DNA from 2 places in the Mesobacillus jeotgali genome. Region 2 is predicted to be linked to the other one. Evidence: a T-box and tRNA genes for the amino acid it is inferred to sense, from the RefSeq annotation. Region 2 holds a T-box; the other holds one or more tRNA genes.
What was found. The T-box of region 2 lies ahead of argS (arginine--tRNA ligase). A T-box ahead of a tRNA ligase gene usually reads a tRNA of that ligase, here a tRNA-Arg.
Positions count from the first base shown of each region.

Region 1: it has a tRNA-Arg gene. The T-box ahead of argS (arginine--tRNA ligase) is inferred to sense a tRNA for this amino acid. The anticodon was not compared.

Region 1 covers NZ_CP109811.1:3,804,764-3,812,065, forward strand. The annotation lists tRNA gene FOF60_RS19445 (tRNA-Glu) at 564-635, opposite strand; tRNA gene FOF60_RS19450 (tRNA-Ser) at 639-729, opposite strand; tRNA gene FOF60_RS19455 (tRNA-Asn) at 737-811, opposite strand; tRNA gene FOF60_RS19460 (tRNA-Ile) at 825-898, opposite strand; tRNA gene FOF60_RS19465 (tRNA-Gly) at 902-975, opposite strand; tRNA gene FOF60_RS19470 (tRNA-His) at 988-1,060, opposite strand; tRNA gene FOF60_RS19475 (tRNA-Phe) at 1,098-1,170, opposite strand; tRNA gene FOF60_RS19480 (tRNA-Asp) at 1,309-1,384, opposite strand; tRNA gene FOF60_RS19485 (tRNA-Met) at 1,426-1,499, opposite strand; tRNA gene FOF60_RS19490 (tRNA-Ser) at 1,662-1,754, opposite strand; tRNA gene FOF60_RS19495 (tRNA-Ile) at 1,774-1,850, opposite strand; tRNA gene FOF60_RS19500 (tRNA-Met) at 1,890-1,966, opposite strand; tRNA gene FOF60_RS19505 (tRNA-Ala) at 1,990-2,065, opposite strand; tRNA gene FOF60_RS19510 (tRNA-Pro) at 2,081-2,157, opposite strand; tRNA gene FOF60_RS19515 (tRNA-Arg) at 2,175-2,251, opposite strand; tRNA gene FOF60_RS19520 (tRNA-Leu) at 2,277-2,365, opposite strand; tRNA gene FOF60_RS19525 (tRNA-Gly) at 2,376-2,450, opposite strand; tRNA gene FOF60_RS19530 (tRNA-Leu) at 2,473-2,557, opposite strand; tRNA gene FOF60_RS19535 (tRNA-Lys) at 2,575-2,650, opposite strand; tRNA gene FOF60_RS19540 (tRNA-Thr) at 2,661-2,733, opposite strand; tRNA gene FOF60_RS19545 (tRNA-Val) at 2,749-2,824, opposite strand; rRNA gene rrf (5S ribosomal RNA) at 2,835-2,950, opposite strand; rRNA gene FOF60_RS19555 (23S ribosomal RNA) at 3,220-6,153, opposite strand; rRNA gene FOF60_RS19560 (16S ribosomal RNA) at 6,396-7,302, opposite strand, start outside.
Region 2 covers NZ_CP109811.1:2,808,078-2,815,379, reverse strand. The annotation lists gene FOF60_RS14385 (NUDIX domain-containing protein) at 1-342, shown strand, start outside; gene FOF60_RS14380 (hypothetical protein) at 354-527, shown strand; gene FOF60_RS14375 (LysE/ArgO family amino acid transporter) at 640-1,245, shown strand; gene FOF60_RS14370 (hypothetical protein) at 1,309-1,737, opposite strand; gene FOF60_RS14365 (hypothetical protein) at 1,837-1,974, opposite strand; gene FOF60_RS14360 (hypothetical protein) at 2,177-2,377, shown strand; gene FOF60_RS14355 (OsmC family protein) at 2,378-2,647, shown strand; gene FOF60_RS14350 (GNAT family N-acetyltransferase) at 2,792-3,268, shown strand; T-box leader at 3,308-3,523, shown strand; gene argS (arginine--tRNA ligase) at 3,567-5,270, shown strand; gene FOF60_RS14340 (HesB/YadR/YfhF family protein) at 5,307-5,603, opposite strand; gene FOF60_RS14335 (TIGR04053 family radical SAM/SPASM domain-containing protein) at 5,743-6,906, opposite strand; gene FOF60_RS14330 (hypothetical protein) at 7,156-7,302, shown strand, end outside.

The sequences.
Region 1 (7,302 bases), 1.0 Mb from region 2:
TATGAAACACGTATTATTTGGCTTTACTCTCGCTTATTCGGACATTATAATAATCCCCAACACTACTACTTTATGTGACGGGATTTCTCTTCCTATCACTGACCGGGCATATACCTCTTCGTATGTTACCGGTTTTGAACTTGTCTCTCATAACGAGGTACATATTTCTTCTTTTTGTTACCGGTTTTGAACTTGTCTCTCATAACGGGGCACATATTTCTTCTTTATGTTACCGGTTTTGAACTTGTCTCTCATAACGAGGCACATATTTCTTCTTTATGTTACCGGTTTTGAGCCAGAATCTTCATAAGTGGGAATAAACTAATTTTGTTACCGGTTTTACCTTTACCTCCTTAACCAGTCACATAATGTTTTTTTCTTGCACCACTAACCGGGCAATAATATATTAGCCACTTTTAAACAGCTTATTTCTTTCTTAGTGCATGCTGCTTGATGTATTGAAAGATAGCAATTCAAAAGTACATTTGGATTAAATACCTGGAATCCAAAATTACATGAAAATGAAAAAAAGCCGTTAGCATAATTGCTAACAGCTTTTCTTATGACCCCTACGGGATTCGAACCCGTGTTACCGCCGTGAAAGGGCGGTGTCTTAACCGCTTGACCAAGGGGCCTTATGGCGGAGAAGGAGGGATTTGAACCCTCGCGCCGGTTACCCGACCTACACCCTTAGCAGGGGCGCCTCTTCAGCCTCTTGAGTACTTCCCCAGAAATATGGCTCCGCAGGTAGGATTCGAACCTACGACCGCTCGGTTAACAGCCGAGTGCTCTACCACTGAGCTACTGCGGAATAATATAAAAAATGGGCCTAAGTGGACTCGAACCACCGACCTCACGCTTATCAGGCGTGCGCTCTAACCAGCTGAGCTATAGGCCCTCATGGAGCGGGTGATGGGAATCGAACCCACTACATCAGCTTGGAAGGCTGAGGTTTTACCAGTAAACTACACCCGCATATAAAAAAGGGGCGACTGATGGGAATCGAACCCACGAATGTCGGAACCACAATCCGATGCGTTAACCACTTCGCCACAATCGCCATATCTATAATTGCATTTCATTTAAATTAAATAAGGTGGCTCAGGACGGAATCGAACCGCCGACACAAGGATTTTCAGTCCTTTGCTCTACCGACTGAGCTACTGAGCCACTATAATATTGTTGCCTAAACTTTGACTTATTTAAGTCCTTTGCTCGAATGACTTTCGGTCTTTCTCGCAGATTGCCGCAGAAGCTTATTCAGGAAGTGAGCAATCTGCTCTACCGACTGAGCTACTGAAATAAAAATGGCGGTCCCGACCGGGATCGAACCGGCGATCTCCTGCGTGACAGGCAGGCATGTTAACCGCTACACCACGGGACCAGGATCTTTTCAAGTGCAGTACTTGAAAAGAACTTAATTGATTGCGGGGGCAGGATTTGAACCTGCGACCTTCGGGTTATGAGCCCGACGAGCTACCGGACTGCTCCACCCCGCGACGATATTAATTACATAATTTTGTTGATGCTCTAAGTGAGCATGGACTGTCCCGATCTCAGGAAGCTTACTCAAGTAGCAGCTCGATCGGTACAACTCGCAGCATATTCAGTGAAGTAACGCTCGTTGCTCCACCCCGCGACGATACTATTTAATAAAATTATGGAGGAGGTAGAGGGATTCGAACCCCCGCGCGGTGTTACCCGCCTGTCGGTTTTCAAGACCGATCCCTTCAGCCAGACTTGGGTATACCTCCGTATGAAAATCAAGTAAAATGGTGGACCTTGTAGGACTCGAACCTACGACCGGACGGTTATGAGCCGTCTGCTCTAACCAGCTGAGCTAAAGGTCCAGGATATCCTAGATTGAATAGGTTCAACCAGATTAAAATTGGTAGCGGCGGAGGGGATCGAACCCCCGACCTTACGGGTATGAACCGTACGCTCTAGCCAGCTGAGCTACACCGCCAAATTATTATTTTTTAAAACTTATGGTGGAGCCTAGCGGGATCGAACCGCTGACCTCCTGCGTGCAAGGCAGGCGCTCTCCCAGCTGAGCTAAGGCCCCAAATTATAAAAAGGATGGTCGGGAAGACAGGATTCGAACCTGCGACCCCTTGGTCCCAAACCAAGTGCTCTACCAAGCTGAGCTACTCCCCGATAAAGAGAAAATATAATGGCACGCCCGAAAGGAGTCGAACCCATAACCTTCTGATCCGTAGTCAGACGCTCTATCCAATTGAGCTACGGGCGCATATTTAGTACATTAGCTAACTTGGTGGTGCCGAGGACCGGAATCGAACCGGTACGGTAGTCACCTACCGCAGGATTTTAAGTCCTGTGCGTCTGCCAGTTCCGCCACCCCGGCTTAGGAACTATGGAGCGGAAGACGGGATTCGAACCCGCGACCCCAACCTTGGCAAGGTTGTATTCTACCACTGAACTACTTCCGCATTATATTGCTTTTTGAAGAAATGGTGCGGGTGAAGGGAGTCGAACCCCCACGCCTTGCGGCGCCAGATCCTAAGTCTGGTGCGTCTGCCAATTCCGCCACACCCGCATATTATTTCAAAAAAGTGGTGAGCCATGAAGGACTCGAACCTTCGACCCTCTGATTAAAAGTCAGATGCTCTACCGACTGAGCTAATGGCTCGTACAAAAGGTGCCGGCAAGAGGACTTGAACCCCCAACCTACTGATTACAAGTCAGTTGCTCTACCAATTGAGCTACACCGGCATGGTGAGTAAATAATGGTGGAGGATGACGGGATCGAACCGCCGACCCTCTGCTTGTAAGGCAGATGCTCTCCCAGCTGAGCTAATCCTCCATTTGAAACTGCCCGGCGACGTCCTACTCTCACAGGGGGAAACCCCCAACTACCATCGGCGCTGAGAAGCTTAACTTCCGTGTTCGGTATGGGAACGGGTGTGACCTTCTCGCCATCGTCACCAGACATTTTTTAAAGACAATATCTATTATACTGTCTTTTATGCATTTTGCAAGAGAAAAATTAAGTAAGTTTTTCACTTAATGAAAAGCTTTTATTCCCTCAAAACTAGATAATGTGTAAGAAGAATTCAAGAAAAACGAGTAATCAATGTCCAGTTTCGGCTCCTAGCCTCTCGAGATTGCTTCGGTCCATCCGCTGAAGTCAAAGAACGACTTCAACTGCTGGCCCTCCAGCACTTGTCGAGGCTGAACAGTCGCCTACACTTTTCGTTTTTGGTTAAGTCCTCGAACGATTAGTATCAGTCAGCTCCACACGTCACCGCGCTTCCACCTCTGACCTATCAACCTGATCATCTTTCAGGGTTCTTACTAGCTTGCGCTATGGGAAATCTCATCTTGAGGGGGGCTTCATGCTTAGATGCTTTCAGCACTTATCCCGTCCGCACATAGCTACCCAGCGATGCCTTTGGCAAGACAACTGGTACACCAGCGGTGCGTCCATCCCGGTCCTCTCGTACTAAGGACAGCTCCTCTCAAATTTCCTGCGCCCACGACGGATAGGGACCGAACTGTCTCACGACGTTCTGAACCCAGCTCGCGTACCGCTTTAATGGGCGAACAGCCCAACCCTTGGGACCGACTACAGCCCCAGGATGCGATGAGCCGACATCGAGGTGCCAAACCTCCCCGTCGATGTGGACTCTTGGGGGAGATAAGCCTGTTATCCCCGGGGTAGCTTTTATCCGTTGAGCGATGGCCCTTCCATGCGGAACCACCGGATCACTAAGCCCGACTTTCGTCCCTGCTCGACTTGTAGGTCTCGCAGTCAAGCTCCCTTGTGCCTTTACACTCTGCGAATGATTTCCAACCATTCTGAGGGAACCTTTGGGCGCTCCGTTACTCTTTAGGAGGCGACCGCCCCAGTCAAACTGCCCACCTGACACTGTCTCCCGCCCCGATCAGGGGCGTGGGTTAGAATTTCAATACAGCCAGGGTAGTATCCCACCGACGCCTCCACCGAAGCTGGCGCTCCGGTTTCTCAGGCTCCTACCTATCCTGTACAAGCTGTACCAAAATTCAATATCAGGCTACAGTAAAGCTCCACGGGGTCTTTCCGTCCTGTCGCGGGTAACCTGCATCTTCACAGGTACTATAATTTCACCGAGTCTCTCGTTGAGACAGTGCCCAGATCGTTACGCCTTTCGTGCGGGTCGGAACTTACCCGACAAGGAATTTCGCTACCTTAGGACCGTTATAGTTACGGCCGCCGTTTACTGGGGCTTCGATTCAGAGCTTCGCGTGAGCTAACCCCTCCTCTTAACCTTCCAGCACCGGGCAGGCGTCAGCCCCTATACTTCGCCTTGCGGCTTCGCAGAGACCTGTGTTTTTGCTAAACAGTCGCCTGGGCCTATTCACTGCGGCTCATCCGGGCTATTCACCCAAATGAGCACCCCTTCTCCCGAAGTTACGGGGTCATTTTGCCGAGTTCCTTAACGAGAGTTCTCTCGCTCACCTTAGGATTCTCTCCTCGCCTACCTGTGTCGGTTTGCGGTACGGGCACCTTTTATCTCGCTAGAGGCTTTTCTTGGCAGTGTGGAATCAGGAACTTCGGTACTATATTTCCCTCGCTGTCACAGCTCAGCCTTCACGCAAGCGGGATTTGCCTCACTTGCAGCCTAACTGCTTAGACGCGCATATCCAACAGCGCGCTTACCCTATCCTCCTGCGTCCCCCCATTGCTCAAACGATAAAGAGGTGGTACAGGAATATCAACCTGTTGTCCATCGCCTACGCCTTTCGGCCTCGGCTTAGGTCCCGACTAACCCTGAGAGGACGAGCCTTCCTCAGGAAACCTTAGGCATTCGGTGGATGGGATTCTCACCCATCTTTCGCTACTCATACCGGCATTCTCACTTCTAAGCGCTCCACCAGTCCTTACGGTCTGACTTCAACGCCCTTAGAACGCTCTCCTACCACTGACATCTAAGATGTCAATCCACAGCTTCGGTGATACGTTTAGCCCCGGTACATTTTCGGCGCAGAGTCACTCGACCAGTGAGCTATTACGCACTCTTTAAATGGTGGCTGCTTCTAAGCCAACATCCTGGTTGTCTAAGCAACTCCACATCCTTTTCCACTTAACGTATACTTTGGGACCTTAGCTGGTGGTCTGGGCTGTTTCCCTTTTGACTACGGATCTTATCACTCGCAGTCTGACTCCCACGGATAAGTCTTTGGCATTCGGAGTTTGTCTGAATTCGGTAACCCGATGAGGGCCCCTAGTCCAAACAGTGCTCTACCTCCAAGACTCTTACAACGTGAGGCTAGCCCTAAAGCTATTTCGGAGAGAACCAGCTATCTCCAAGTTCGATTGGAATTTCTCCGCTACCCACACCTCATCCCCGCACTTTTCAACGTGCGTGGGTTCGGGCCTCCAGTTGGTGTTACCCAACCTTCACCCTGGACATGGGTAGATCACCTGGTTTCGGGTCTACGACCACATACTCATTCGCCCTATTCAGACTCGCTTTCGCTGCGGCTCCGTCTTCTCAACTTAACCTTGCATGTAATCGTAACTCGCCGGTTCATTCTACAAAAGGCACGCCATCACCCATGAACGGGCTCTGACTACTTGTAGGCACACGGTTTCAGGATCTCTTTCACTCCCCTTCCGGGGTGCTTTTCACCTTTCCCTCACGGTACTGGTTCACTATCGGTCACTAGGGAGTATTTAGCCTTGGGAGATGGTCCTCCCAGCTTCCGACGGGATTTCTCGTGTCCCGCCGTACTCAGGATCCACTCAGGAGGGAACGAAGTTTCAACTACAGGGTTTTTACCTTCTCTGACGGGCCTTTCCAGACCACTTCATCTACCCCGTTCCTTTGTAACTCCATGTTGAGTGTCCTACAACCCCAAGAGGCAAGCCTCTTGGTTTGGGCTATGTCCCGTTTCGCTCGCCGCTACTCAGGGAATCGCGTTTGCTTTCTCTTCCTCCGGGTACTTAGATGTTTCAGTTCCCCGGGTCTGCCTTCAATGCCCTATGTATTCAGGCAAAGATACTGTTCCATTACGAACAGTGGGTTTCCCCATTCGGAAATCTCCGGATCAAAGCTTACTTACAGCTCCCCGAAGCATATCGGTGTTAGTCCCGTCCTTCATCGGCTCCTAGTGCCAAGGCATCCACCGTGCGCCCTTTCTAACTTAACCGTATGACATAAATGTCATGGTTGTTTGTTTCTCTATTAAATAGAGAGAAAAACTAAAATGGCGATCACTCGGTTTTTTCTTGGTTCTTCTTACTTACGATTATCTAGTTTTCAAGGAACAAAAAAGCTTTGAGAGAATTGCTCCCTCAAAACTAAACAAACAAGCGTACAACTATGTGGATTACATCCACAGTACGAATCGAAAGATTCGCATTCCGATTGCCTTTACGGCAATATCCTTAGAAAGGAGGTGATCCAGCCGCACCTTCCGATACGGCTACCTTGTTACGACTTCACCCCAATCATCTGTCCCACCTTAGGCGGCTGGCTCCAAAAGGTTACCCCACCGACTTCGGGTGTTACAAACTCTCGTGGTGTGACGGGCGGTGTGTACAAGGCCCGGGAACGTATTCACCGCGGCATGCTGATCCGCGATTACTAGCGATTCCGGCTTCATGCAGGCGAGTTGCAGCCTGCAATCCGAACTGAGAATGGATTTATGGGATTGGCTCGACCTCGCGGTTTTGCGGCCCTTTGTTCCATCCATTGTAGCACGTGTGTAGCCCAGGTCATAAGGGGCATGATGATTTGACGTCATCCCCACCTTCCTCCGGTTTGTCACCGGCAGTCACCTTAGAGTGCCCAACTGAATGCTGGCAACTAAGATCAAGGGTTGCGCTCGTTGCGGGACTTAACCCAACATCTCACGACACGAGCTGACGACAACCATGCACCACCTGTCACTCTGTCCCCCGAAGGGGAACGCCCTATCTCTAGGGTTGTCAGAGGATGTCAAGACCTGGTAAGGTTCTTCGCGTTGCTTCGAATTAAACCACATGCTCCACCGCTTGTGCGGGCCCCCGTCAATTCCTTTGAGTTTCAGCCTTGCGGCCGTACTCCCCAGGCGGAGTGCTTAATGCGTTTGCTGCAGCACTAAAGGGCGGAAACCCTCTAACACTTAGCACTCATCGTTTACGGCGTGGACTACCAGGGTATCTAATCCTGTTCGCTCCCCACGCTTTCGCGCCTCAGCGTCAGTTACAGACCAGAGAGCCGCCTTCGCCACTGGTGTTCCTCCACATCTCTACGCATTTCACCGCTACACGTGGAATTCCGCTCTCCTCTTCTGCACTCAAGTTCCCCAGTTTCC
Region 2 (7,302 bases):
GGTCAATATTTAATTGGATACAACATCTTCAGGCAGCAATGGGAAGTGCCGGCAGGAAAGAGGGAGAAAGGCGAAGCACCTTTGGATTGCGCTCGAAGAGAACTTCTTGAAGAAACAGGACAAACCGTCGTTAATCTTAAATTTATTGGCCTGGCGAGGGTGAAAAATTTACTAAACGGAGCAGAAAAGTTCAATCCATTATATTACTCTACAACTAATTCTTTGCGCCCCTTTCGACAAAACGAAGAAATGTCTGATATAAGACTCTGGGATCTTGAAGAAAATCTACATATCGACCAGGTTGATTTGGAAATATTAGAATATGTGAGTCTATTAAAATAAAAGGAGTAAAAATGAAGAAGAAATTAAATTTTCCTCAAGTGCTTTTCGCAAGCTTCTTTATTGCAACAATTCTGACGTTCGCCAATCAAATGATTGCTTGGGAAAATAAAATCTACTCTGGAATCTTTGCATTTATTATCACTTTAGCTGTGTTCAGTATCTCAGAGAAAATATTTAAAGATTAATTAAAAAGGACTTAGGCCTAAGTCCTTTTCTTGTGTAAATCAGCTGTATAAGAGGTATGGCTTGGTGGATTAGTTTTATTGTTAAATCTGAGTGTGGTAGAAGGAGAAAAATATGCTAGCTGCAGGAATTCATGGTTTCATTCTCGCTTTCGGGCTGATCCTTCCGTTAGGTGTCCAAAACGTGTTTGTCTTCAACCAGGGATCGATACACAAACAATATAGGAGCGTTCTGCCCGTTATCCTGACAGCTTCGATAAGTGATACACTCTTGATCACTTTGGCTGTTTTGGGAATATCGGTAATCGTTCTGCAGATTGCCTGGCTAAATACATTACTTTTAACAGCCGGGATACTATTTTTAATCTACATGGGTTATTTAACCTGGAGAAGTAAGCCATCGGAAGTTACAGCAGAACACGAAGCTTTTTCTCCAAAAAAACAAATAACCTTTGCTGCTTCGGTTTCTTTGCTAAACCCTCATGCGATCATGGATACAGTCGGAGTGATAGGAACGAGTTCACTGACTTATTCGGGACCTGCGAAATTCACTTTTGCTTTGGCCTGTATTTTAACTTCCTGGATTTGGTTTTTCGCCCTTGCTTTTGTTGGCCGTCAAGTAGGGAGGTTAGGAAAATCAGCGGGTTTTCTCGGTATCTTAAACAAAGTATCCGCTATGATTATGTGGGGAACAGCCATCTATTTGGCACTGGCTTTTTAAGGGTTAGGCCCATTGAGCACAAAAATAGAGCTCTTCATCGTGAATGAAGGACTCTATTTTTATTCATCGTCTCCTTCGCCGTTTAAGAAATTGGACTGTAGCCTCAAGTTCTTCAAGACGCTGACCTTTTTCTGATAACTGGATTTTGGCTTGATTCAATTCCTCTCTTACTTCACTCAATTCAGCTGCAAGCTGTTCAACCTTAAGGTTTAAGGTCGAAGAGTTAGAGTCTTCTTTTTTATTTTCTGTTTGGTTTAAAGTTCTTGAAAGTAAAGACAAAGTAGTAGGGTTTATAAAACTTTGTGCAGTAGTCACCAGAGAATTAATTGTTTCTGCATTCGGTTTATTTTCATTATTTGCTTGACTATTATCGTTTGTTTTCTCGTTTTCTGGCAGTTTCTTTAGGATCGCCTGTGTAAAATTAAGTATTTCATTTAATGAAGGATCTTTTTTAAAACTGTCAATATGCGGCTTCATATCATTCTCATTCATAATATACACCCTTTCTATCAAAATTAAAATCTCCCCGGCCATTACCGGTTTAGCCAGGGAGATTGTAAGGAAGTTCAGGTCTCGTATCTCTCGAAGAGATTAAGCTGCACCATTTTCTACAGCAATTACTTCACCGATGCAAGTGTAAAGGACATCAGCTAAAGCATCCTGACCCAACAAGATCGCAACGACCAAAGCAAGTGCCAGCAAAAGAACAACAATCGCAGTGATTAACATCTCTCCACCTCCTTCCGTTTAGAAGATAGGTAAGATCCGAACCTTACAACAACATCATATGAAAAAATATCGGACGAGCATCAGCTTGTATCATAGAATAAAAAAGTCGGGCTGCCTATTTTTAATAGTGATAGGTTTTTATTTGAATAATTGCATAAATTCTTATATGTTGGAGTCAGGAATCTAAGGAGGGATCGTATAATTGTCTGAGCCAATCGCACTAACGAAGATAGCAGTGATACAAAAAGATACTCCCAACAAAATCAGGGAGGCATACATTGATGGTTTTAGTGAGCCTTTGATTTTTGGCGTCCATGGGGGTGTAAAGCAGTTCTATGGTGTAAACCCGGAGGTAGAATATCCGTCAACACTTGACCATATTGTTTCTGCAGCAGGCGGTTGACTGGTTGGAACCCTATCTGGCGCGCTGGAGGCGCGTAAAATACCAACCTCACCAGATAAAGTCATGGCTAAAGTCCAAGGAACTATTGAAGCACCGGAAGGAGTCCTTAAAATCACGAAAATCAGCTGTCACTATGAATTGAAGGTACCTGCCGGAAAAAGGGAAGCAGCCGAAAGAGCATTGAATGTCTTTGAACAAGGATGTCCGGTCGCACAAACTTTAAAGGGCTGTATCCAGTTCAAACATACTTGGCATATAGAAGAATACTAGTAAAATGAGTCCTTATCTAATAAGATGAGGGCTCATTTTACTTTGTTAACAGGGTGATTTATACATTATTTATCTATTTGATAAAAAGGATTTCAGGTTAAATGCACGAATTCTTATTTATAACTTTTAAAAAGGGGAATCCATGTGATTGATTTAGTACGTGTGAAACAAGGAGAGGAACAAATTCTTCAAAATTTAGTCCAATTTTATATTTACGAATTTACCGTTTTTCAGGATATCAAGCTTGAAGTGAATGGCAGCTTTGCTCCATTTGATTTAAATCCATACTGGTCTGAAGCAGATTTACATGCTTTTTTTATTTTGCATGATGGGGAGTTTGTAGGTTTTGCAATGGTTGAAAGTGGAGACCCCAATGTCATCCTTGAATTTTTTATCATGAGGAAATTCTACCGAAAAGGATTTGGAAAGGAAGCGGCCATCAAGCTGTTTGATCTATTCCCTGGGAACTGGAGCATTACCCAGGTCGAGAAAAATGAGCCGGCCAGGAGCTTTTGGCGCAAGGTAATTGGCGATTATACCGGCGGCAACTATATTGAAAAGTTCGATGAACATAAGCGTTCAATCCAAGAGTTTGATTCGCTGATGATCGTAAAAAATTGATTGCAAAATGGTTCTTTGATTGTTTATAATGGTAAAAATATCAAATCGATGAAAAAGAGAGTAATTATTCCAGATTTGCTTTAGCGAGCCAGGGACGGTGGAAGCCTGGTGCAAATGAATAATGAAGCGCACTTTTGAGATGCTTGCCTGAAAACCAGTAGGGCCGGCCGGGATTTATACCCGTTATCAATGAAAGCAGGTTCCTTATAATGGAACAATTTGAGTGGTACCGCGGGAAAAACTCTCGTCTCTTATTTAAGAGACGGGAGTTTTTTATTTTTATCAGGGAGGCTTTTTAATGAATTATCTAAAACTTTATTCAGAATTGCTTGCTGCTCGGCTTGATGGCCTTCTTTCTCCTAATGAAATAGAGGTGTTAATTGAGAAACCGAAATTTTTGCATCAGGGAGACCTAGCATTTCCATGTTTCCAACTGGCGAAAAAGATGAGGAAGCCTCCCTTTGAAATAGCTCGAGAATTAAGTTCGCGCTTGCAAAGCGGGGTCGGTGAATCATTGGATCGTTTCGAAGCAGTTGGCGGCTATGTAAATGCATTTTTAAATAAAACGAAAGTTGCCAGAGAACTTATAAATGAAATAGGGCAAAAGAAGAACCATTATGGTGATCTTGATATTGGTGAAGGTCAGGCTGTAACAATTGACCTTTCATCACCCAATATTGCTAAGCCTTTTTCCATGGGTCATCTGCGATCAACCGTTATAGGGAATTCACTTTCGCTTATTTATGAAAAATGTGGTTACAGAACAGTGAAAATCAATCATTTAGGAGACTGGGGAACTCAGTTCGGCAAACTAATCACGGCATATAAGCTCTGGGGCAATGAAGAAAAGGTGAAGGCGGAACCGATTCAGGAACTGCTTGCGCTGTATATAAAATTTCATGAAGCCGCAGAAAGTCAGCCGAAGCTTGAACAAGAGGGCCGCGATTGGTTCAGACGTCTTGAAAATGGCGATCCTGAAGCACTTAGACTTTGGAAGTGGTTCAAGGATGAATCATTGAAGGAGTTTAAGAAGATATACAATCTTTTGGGAATAGAGTTTGATTCATATGCTGGTGAAGCTTTTTATAATGATAAGATGGAACCAATCGTGGAAATGCTGCGAGAAAAGGGGCTGCTTGATGAATCTGATGGGGCGCAAGTAGTCAAATTGGATGACCTAGAACTTCCGCCTTGTCTTATAAAAAAATCAGATGGAGCCACCTTGTATGCTACAAGGGATTTAGCGGCGGCCTTATACAGGTTCGAAGAGTATTTTTTTGTGAAATCATTATATGTGGTTGGAAATGAGCAAAGTCTTCACTTTAAACAGATAAAAGCAGTGCTTGCCAAAATGGGTTTTCAATGGGCGGATGGTATTACTCATATTCCATTTGGGATGATGTTAAAGGACGGCAAAAAAATGTCCACTAGAAAAGGCAAGGTCGTTTTGCTTGAAGATGTTCTCGAGGATTCTATTCAGCTGGCGGAAAGAAATATTGAAGAAAAAAATCCATCTTTGGTCAATAAAATAGATGTTGCCAAAATGATTGGTACCGGTGCCGTTGTTTTTCATGACCTTAAGAATTTCCGCATGAATGATATAGAGTTTTCCCTTGAAGAGATGCTAAAAGTAGAAGGTGAAACAGCACCTTATGTTCAGTATACAAATACCCGGGCACAATCATTGTTGAAAAAGGGGGCATTACAAGATGAAGCTGTTAACGAGGACACCAATCTGGCAGCCGTTGCTGAATGGCCAGTGATCACTGAGCTGCAAATGTTCCCGGATACCATCAAGAAAGCGGTTGAAAGAAATGATCCATCCCTTGTTGCTAAATATGTCCTCAATCTGTCCCAGGCGTTTAATAAATATTACGGAGAAGTGCGGATCCTTGGAGATGATGCGGAAAAGAATGCGCGGCTCCAGTTAGTCCATGCTGTCAGCATTGTCCTCGAGGAAGGGCTTAGAATATTGGGGATCAAAGCTCCAAAAGAAATGTAAAAGAGTCCCAGGTAAATACCAGAGACTCAATAGAGTTTAATTGTGTTCTATATAATGGGCGAATATTTCACCAGCGGTGTCGCTGTACTTAAGTTCAACATCTGTTTCATCAAAAAACCATGTATCATTTGCTTCAACGTAAAAGGTAATTCCGTCAATCTCATGCTGTTCGGCGGCAATGGCAGGAGCTTCAAGCGAGAAGGCCAGGCTATAGCCCTTGTTCTTGTCGCCAAACCCGGCATATTGAGGGTAAAGGCGGATGTGAAACGGTTTAGGTGTATCAAATTCTTTTTCAAACCATTTGTATGCGTTTTGATCAATCTTGATTGTCATCTTTGCACCATCCTTTCGTTAGTTTTATTGTAAAACCTGAAAGGTCTTGGCTGCCGTGCTTTATGTCACAGTTTTGGCGATGTCATGAAAGTGTCAAAAATGATAAAAAAATACAGCTCCTAAGATGGAGCTGATGATGTTAAAATTTAGTTTCCTTTTTACGCATTGCTCCTGGGATGTAGACACAGAATGGTTCACTGTCCATATAGTCTCCGGTCACTGCATACGTTCTGGAGCGTGAACCCCCGCAAACAAAGCGGAATTCGCATACACCGCATTTTCCTTTATATTTGTCAGGGCTTCGCAAGTCTTTGAAAATAGGGGAATTTCGATATATATCAGCCAAAGGCTTTTCACGGACATTCCCGCCAACAAGCGGCAGGAGTCCAGACGGCATGACATCACCAGTATGGGAAATAAATAAAAATCCGTTTCCGTCATTTACTCCTTTTGGTGCTCGCTTCAAGCCATCAGTCAGAGAGGCCATATCCTTAGTCAAGGTATCCTCATACCGGATCCCATCTGCCTTATTGACCCTGTGTTCCCGAGCCTTTTGTTGAAATACTACACGCCGGTAATGCTGAGCCGCAGTAGTTTTAATATCGTATGGTGCAGATTTGCTTAATTCATAAAGCCACCTGAACACTTTTTCATGCTCGGCTGGAGTCAGGCAGGCATCCAGCTGCCCCCGGCCTGTAGGCACCAGCAAGAAAATGTACCACATGACTACCTTGAGTTCTTTCATTAATTCCGCCATTTGTTCAAGATGGTTGTAATTGTAGCGGGAAATAACGGTATTAAGCTGCAAAGGCATGTTTAAGTCATTCAGGTATTTCACTTTTTCGATTGTAAGGTCGAACGAACCAGGAGTGCCGCGGAAATGGTCATGGATTTCAGGGGTGGGACCATCAAGGCTGAAAGCCCATCTGGAAAGTCCGACTTCCTTGGCCCTTTCCATTTTTTCTATTGTCACATTATCTGTGGCGCTTGGTGTCATGGAGACTCTCATGCCCTTTTTAATCGCATAATCAGCAAGATCAAAAAGATCCTCTCGCATCATACAATCTCCACCTGTAAATACGAGCATGGGATTTCCCATTTCGTAAATTTGGTCAATTAGTGTTATACCTTCTTCAGGCGTCAATTCCTTTGGGTCCGGTTTATTTTGCGCGTCTGCTCTGCAATGCAGACATTTAAGCTGGCAGGCCCTAGTCACTTCCCAGATAACGATGTAAGGATATTCATCAAAATCAACCACAGCAGCATGTCCAGCCGAAGGATGAGAAAATCGAGCTTCATGCATATTTATCACCAACTTTTTATCAATTATTTATTCATTATAAAATAAGAGATGTTATACGCATGTAATGAATGTTACAGGAAATCGAAAATGGATTAAGCCAGGAAAAACTTTATCAGGAATATGAAAAAAATAATAAATTTACCAAACGTAAAATATTGAATTTGAATAAATGTTAACTGAAAATTTGAAACTTATTTACTGATTTCCCCGTCTATTTAATGGGAAGCAATCCGGAAATGGGGGATGGCGGTGAAGAAATCTGTTCCATGGCTAATATTGTCTTTCTTGTTTTTATTATGTGTAATCAGCTGGAGCACTTATAGCCGTTATAAACCCGTTCCTCCTGATTTAGAAGTGGTTGTAGCAAAACATACTGTTGAGGTTAAGCCTGTAACA